Regions from separate parts of the Pedobacter flavus genome, predicted to be linked through region 1. Evidence: riboswitches for the same ligand, from Rfam matches in the RefSeq annotation. Region 1 holds a riboswitch; each other region holds the start of a gene.

Region 1 (2,272 bases):
GTTGGTTACTGAAAAAGGATTATCTACTTTAGGTTATATCGTTACTTTTGCCCCACTTGGTTTGGTATTACTAATGAGCGCTGGATTAAGCCGTTTATCTTATGGTGCCTTGGTTGGGGTATTTATTTTATATTCCATTTTAACCGGTGCAAGCTTAAGTTTCATCATGTTAATTTATACCTCAGGTTCTATTATTAGCTGTTTCGCTGCTGCTGCAGGGATATTTGGTATAATGGCATTTTTAGGCTATACAACCAATATAGATTTAAGCAAGTTTGGACCTATCTTAATGGTGGGCGTTATTGGCTTAGTGATTGCAAGTTTAATTAATATGTTTATCCAAAGTGAGCAATTTAGCCTGTTTATGGCATTTATTGGTATTGCTGTATTTACTGCACTAACTGCTTACGATGTTCAAAAAATTAAAAAAATTGGCTTAGGAATTGAAGAAACTGGAGAAGATGTTTTTCGCGTTGAAACCAAAAAAATGGCTATTATGGGTGCTTTGTCGTTATACTTAGACTTCCTTAATATCTTCTTATTCCTTTTAAGAATTTTCGGAAATAGAAAATAATATAATTTAAATATTTTAAAAACCCTTCTTAATTCATTTTAAGAAGGGCTTTTTTTATTTAACTTATTTGTTTCCGCATCGTTAATTTTAGAATAAAATTTGTCAAACATTAAAAAAAATCAAAACTTTTAGTATTTAATTTTAAGAACCTCCATATTTTTTGGATTTAATCTTTCTTTATCGCACCTTTGTAAAACTTATAAAGAAAGACGGAGGGAATGGACCCTATGAAGTCTTAGCAACCTGTGCCAACAAGGTGCTACATTCTATTCCAACCTAATTTAAAAAGGTTTGGAAAAAGATAAGTAATGATTAGAAAACTACTCTACTTTCTTCTATAAGTCAACATTAAACTGCAATAACATAATTGGTTTTTGCAAAAAAATTTATGACGACGATCAGAGAAGAATTAAATAAAAGAATTTTAGTAATTGATGGTGCTATGGGCACTATGATACAACGCTATCAATTAACAGAAGAAGATTTTAGAGGAACGAGATTTAAAGACCACCCTTTAGACGTTAAAGGGAATAACGACTTATTAAATCTTACACGTCCAGACATTATAAAATCTATTCATTTAGCCTACTTAGAAGCTGGTGCTGATATTATTGAAACCAATACTTTTAGTACGCAGCGCATCTCTATGGCCGATTATAAAATGGAAGAACTTAGTTATGAGCTCAGTTTCGAAGGCGCTAAAATAGCTAAGGAAGCTGTAAAAGATTTCATGGTTAAAAACCCAAGTAGAACTTGTTTCGTTGCAGGTGCTATTGGCCCCACAAATAGAACGCTTTCTCTTTCTCCTGATGTTAATGACCCGGGTTTTAGAGCCATAACTTTTGATGAATTAGAAGCCGCCTATTACGAACAAGTGAGAGGATTAGTAGATGGCGGGGCAGATGTTTTATTAATTGAAACAATTTTCGATACCTTAAATGCTAAAGCAGCAATTTCTGCTATAAAAAAATACGATGAAGTAATTGGAAAGCATTCCGAAATAATGATTTCAGGTACCATTACCGATGCCTCAGGCAGAACTTTATCCGGTCAAACTGCAGAAGCTTTTTTAAATTCTGTAATGCACGCCACCCCATTAAGCATTGGTTTTAACTGTGCTTTAGGAGCTAAAGAAATGCGTCCACATATAGAGGAATTAGCAGCAAAAGCCAATTGTTATATCTCTGCTTATCCAAATGCAGGTTTACCAAACGAATTTGGCGCATATGATGAGCAGCCTCACGAAACGGCACACCTTGTAGACGATTTTATTACAGCAGGTTTTGTAAATATTGTTGGCGGATGTTGCGGAACAAGTCCAGATCATATTCAATGTATTGCCAATAAAGCTAAACAAGGAAAACCTCGAGTAATCCCAACTATTGACCCTTTTTTAAGGTTAAGTGGTTTAGAAGCGTTGACCATTACTCCAGAAAGCATTTTTGTAAATATTGGAGAACGAACCAATATTACAGGATCTCCCAAATTTTCTAAATTAATTTTAAGTGGTGATTATGATGGTGCTTTAACTGTTGCACGCCAACAAGTAGAAGGTGGTGCTCAAATAATTGATGTGAATATGGACGAGGGCATGCTCGATGGTGAAGCTGCCATGACCAAATTCCTAAACCTTATTGCTTCCGAACCAGATATCGCAAAGCTCCCAATTATGGTAGATAGTTCTAAATGGTCGGTTAT
Region 2 (2,272 bases), on a different contig from region 1:
CTGCTAAAAAGGACGAATTTTGGTCAAAAATTAAAAACATTCAAGAAATAGGTGGCGCAGTTCCTAGTCCTTTCGATTGTTTTCTACTTTTAAGAAGTATTAAAACATTACATTATAGAATGTTAGGTCATGCTCAAAATGCTCAATTATTGGCTGAATATTTAGAAAATCATCCAAAAATAGAATCCGTATTATACCCGGGCTTAAAATCTCATCCTAACTATGAAGTAGCATCAAGGATGATGAAATCTGGTGGTGGTATGCTTTCTGTAACGATTAAAGATGGTGAAAAGGCTGCTTCATTTATTGCCAACAACTTAAAATTATTTGCTCAAGCTACAAGTTTAGGTGGCGTAGAAAGTTTAATTGAGCATAGATATTCTGTTGAAGGACCGAATAGTTTAACTCCAAAAAATTTATTAAGAGTATCTGTTGGTTTAGAAAATATTGAAGATTTAATTCAGGATTTTAGCGATGCATTAGATAAAATCTAACTAAAAAATATTAGCGATTCCTTTTACAATTTTTTCAAAACCATTAACAAATAATTTTACTGCAGGGAAATCATCAAGTAGTTGATCCTTCTGTAATTTTCCCTTTGGTTTCTTTTTGTTGTTTTTCTTAAATTTTATACTATCTGTTTTAACGGTTTCTTCTTGCTGTATTTTTTGAAAACTCATTAAAGTAACTGACGAAAGTGTACAAATAGAAATATTTGTTCGTGAATACGCATTACCAGAAAGCGTTATCAAAATAAAGGCGGCTATTATTATTAATGTTTTCATACGCTTAACTTAATAGACGAAATGTTTGATAATAAGTTGCATCCAAATTTTATAAAAAATTTAAACTACAGAAAACCAAATATTTACCTGTTTAATATTTAAAATTACATCAATTTAATTAAAATTAAACAAAATAAAATTTGCTTAATTATATTTTTTTAACCTATCTTTGAAATATTATTTGGAAACAAATAAAAAGTCAACATAAAGTTGATTTATAAAGAAGTGGCGAGAGACAGGCTCTATAACCCACTGACAACCCTCCCCCAAAGGAGAAGGTGCCAATTCCTGAACTTCAATCATGGTGATTGAGGTGTATATAAACTTAACTAAAATGATTAATTACTTATTTAAGTGCCCAGCAATTAAGCACACATTCGAACACAAAATTTTCTTTGGCAATTTCACATTTTGTCAATTTTATATGTGCTGCTACAGCATATAATTATCTAAAATTCTTCCTTTTTTATTGCGATCAAAAATCTGGGAGGCCCTAGAACAGGGTACGCCAAAATTATATTTAATCTTCATTATTAATTAATATCATCATGTCACAATCTTATAAATTTGAAACTTTACAAATTCACGCTGGTCAAGAAGTAGATCCAACAACTGGTTCTAGAGCAGTACCCATCTACCAAACCTCATCATACACTTTTAAAAATGCATCGCATGGAGCAAATTTATTTGCCTTAAAGGAATTTGGGAATATATATACCCGAATTATGAATCCCACTACCGATGTTTTTGAAAAAAGAATTGCCGCATTAGAAGGTGGTGTGGCTGCATTAGCAGTTGCTTCTGGTCAAGCCGCCCAATTCATCGCACTTACCAATATTCTACAAGCTGGCGATAATTTCATTTCATCTTCACATGTTTATGGCGGAACTTATAATCAGTTTAAAGTGAGTTTTAAACGGTTAGGTATAACTACCAAATTTGTTAATATAGATGAACCCGTTAACATTGAAAATGCAATCGATAATCAAACTAAAGCCATATATATTGAAACTATTGGTAATCCTTCTTTCAGTATTCCAGATTTCGAAAAAATATCAGCCATTGCTAAAAAACACGATTTACCTTTAATCGTAGATAATACTTTTGGTGCAGGTGGCTATTTGTTTAAACCTTTAGAAAATGACGCCAATATAGTGGTAGAATCGGCCACAAAGTGGATTGGTGGTCATGGAACAAGTATTGGAGGAGTTATTATTGATGGTGGAAATTACAATTGGGGTAATGGTAAATTTCCTCAGTTTTCTGAACCTTCTGAAGGATACCATGGATTAATTTTTAATGATGTTTTTGGTATTGGAAGTGATTTTGGTAATATCCAGTTTATCCTAAGAGCAAGGGTTGAAGGGCTAAGAGATATTGGCCCCGCCATTTCGCCTTTTAACTCGTTTTTACTTCTACAAGGATTAGAAACTTTATCACTACGGGTTCAAAAACATGTAGAAAACACTTTACAATTAGCTAAATGG
Region 3 (2,272 bases), on a different contig from region 1:
TCTTATTTTACTTGAATAAAAATATACAGATGAAAGTTGTATTAATTGGTGCTACTGGCGCTACAGGATATGAATTGTTAAAGTTGATGTTAGCAGATGAGGCCATTACAGAAGTTGTAGTGTTGCTTCGGAAAGCATTAAAGGTGTCGAACCAAAAATTGAAAGAAGTGATGGTTAATTTCGACCAACTATCAGATTGGACTTCGGAAATTAAAGGTGATATTGCAATTTCTTGTTTGGGAACCACATTAAATGATGCAGGTAGCAAAGAAGCTCAATATAAAGTTGACTTTCAATATCAGTATGAGTTTGCCAAACTTGCAAAAGCCAATCATATATCTAAATTTTTATTAATATCGGCTTCAAATGCCGACGCATCTTCTCTGTTTTTTTATTCTAAAATTAAAGGTCTGTTAGAAAATGCCATTGAGGATTTAAATTTTCAATCATTTGTAATCTTTAGACCCGGACCATTGGTCCGACCAAATTCCAATAGAACTGGCGAAAAAATTGGGGTTTCGATAATTGGGTTTTTGAACAAGTTGGGAATATTAAATAATTTTAAACCACTACCTGTTAAAAAGCTTGCTGATCTTATGCTAAATTATGCAAAGAACTCTAAGGCAGGCAAAATAATCTTGAGTGCTCATCAGATTTTATCTGAGTCGAAATGATTTTCTATCAAAAAAATTAAGAATATATATATATCTTTGTATTATAATTAATTAAATCTATCATCAAGAGTACTTAATTGTACACCAACCGAGTTTAACCTACCACGGTGGTACAATAGATGGGGGCTAGGCAGTCAAAATTAAAGGCTTTACACTTCACTTTTGTTGATGGGTCATTTTAAACTTAAAAAAATGTATCATGTTAAACAAAAACAACTACAACTTTAAAAATAATTTAGAAGTACTTACTGATGAATTATTAATCGCACGTTTTAATGATGAAATTGGTAAAAATGGTTGGGTTACTGCTCGATCATTTTTTATTCTCGAATTAGTTTCACAGTTTCAATGCAGGGAGATCGATTATTCTATTATTACAATGAAAAACGGAATTTCATTGAAAAATAGAGTGAAATTGAAAGATAAAAAACTAATTATTTAAGCGCTACATTCTGGTTGGGTTGGTCATCCACAAATTCTAAAATATCGGCCGGTTGGCAATCTAGTACTTTACATATTGCTTCTAATGTGCTAAAACGTATTGCTTTTGCTTTTCCTGTTTTTAAAATCGAGAGATTGGAAAGTGTGAGACCAACTTTATCAGATAATTCGTTCAAAGATATTTTACGCTTGGCCATCATCACATCTAAATTTACTATTATGGCCATGTTTATACAACTAATTCGTTTTCTTTTTGTAATTCTACCCCCGTTTTAAATATTCTGGCTATAATATAAATTACAGCACCCATTAAAATAAAGGCCTCGCTATCCACCCAAAATGAGGCGATTTCTTGAATAAATTTAGTGCCAGAATATTGTTTTTCTAACCAACTTTTACCTATATAATTTAATAATCCTATAATTAAAGTTAAATAACTGATATGGGTAATTTTTGTAGCTACAAAATCATTAAAAGGTTTCTTTAAATCCATTTTATACAGCATATAAGCAACAATGTAAAATAATACTGCTTTTAATACGGCCAAGCTACTTATAAATGAATATATAAGGTAAAAATCTATAGGATTGTTTTCGTAAATCTCCGTTAAATCTAATTTTTGATATAGATTATTAATAACTTCAGGTTTAAAAACGGCGAATATATAATTCGCAATTAGGCCTCCTGCTTCTACACTTAGCCCTATAAAGATGAAACAGGCTATAGCTGTTAATCCTTTGAATACGATATTTTCTGTTTTATTCATGGTTTATTAGGTTTCAATATTTCTGTAATTATAATAAATTATTTATTGATAAACAATAAATAATTATTGTTTATTAGATTTTCATAGAAAAGTGAGTAGCTAAGCCGCCATGCGTTATGTTGCTGGTTGACAATGTATGAATTGATTCTGTTTGATCTATAAAATGTTTATTCTGAATGATTTGAATTTTATAATCTCCAGTTTTTATGCGATTCATTTTTTATTTATCATATTTAAGTTTCATATCAAAAAATTAAAATGGCATTAAAAATTAGAGTTTTAATTGTATTAATTACTGTATTTACTGGTTCGGTTTTCGGAAGAAATGGGGTTGAAATATCATCTTACATGCCTGTAATTCCTATGTTTAAGGGAGAGAACCATAATCAAC

The links. Region 1 has a riboswitch for S-adenosylmethionine ahead of metH (methionine synthase). Riboswitches for the same ligand answer to the same signal wherever they lie in the genome.
Region 2: it holds a riboswitch for S-adenosylmethionine, as region 1 does, so the genes downstream of both, VRU49_RS09555 (O-acetylhomoserine aminocarboxypropyltransferase/cysteine synthase family protein) here and metH (methionine synthase) in region 1, are expected to answer to the same signal.
Region 3: it holds a riboswitch for S-adenosylmethionine, as region 1 does, so the genes downstream of both, VRU49_RS09735 (hypothetical protein) here and metH (methionine synthase) in region 1, are expected to answer to the same signal.

Annotation. Positions count from the first base shown of each region.
Region 1 is NZ_JAZDQU010000001.1:1,092,738-1,095,009, reverse strand. Features, by position in the region: gene VRU49_RS05050 (Bax inhibitor-1/YccA family protein) at 1-574, shown strand, start outside; SAM riboswitch class I at 769-882, shown strand; gene metH (methionine synthase) at 963-2,272, shown strand, end outside.
Region 2 is NZ_JAZDQU010000002.1:768,579-770,850, forward strand. Features, by position in the region: gene VRU49_RS09545 (trans-sulfuration enzyme family protein) at 1-494, shown strand, start outside; gene VRU49_RS09550 (hypothetical protein) at 495-785, opposite strand; SAM riboswitch class I at 998-1,111, shown strand; gene VRU49_RS09555 (O-acetylhomoserine aminocarboxypropyltransferase/cysteine synthase family protein) at 1,334-2,272, shown strand, end outside.
Region 3 is NZ_JAZDQU010000002.1:806,041-808,312, reverse strand. Features, by position in the region: gene VRU49_RS09740 (NAD(P)H-binding protein) at 30-674, shown strand; SAM-I-IV-variant riboswitch at 730-826, shown strand; gene VRU49_RS09735 (hypothetical protein) at 874-1,116, shown strand; gene VRU49_RS09730 (helix-turn-helix domain-containing protein) at 1,109-1,342, opposite strand; gene VRU49_RS09725 (DUF2975 domain-containing protein) at 1,345-1,881, opposite strand; gene VRU49_RS09720 (hypothetical protein) at 1,955-2,098, opposite strand; gene VRU49_RS09715 (exo-alpha-sialidase) at 2,140-2,272, shown strand, end outside.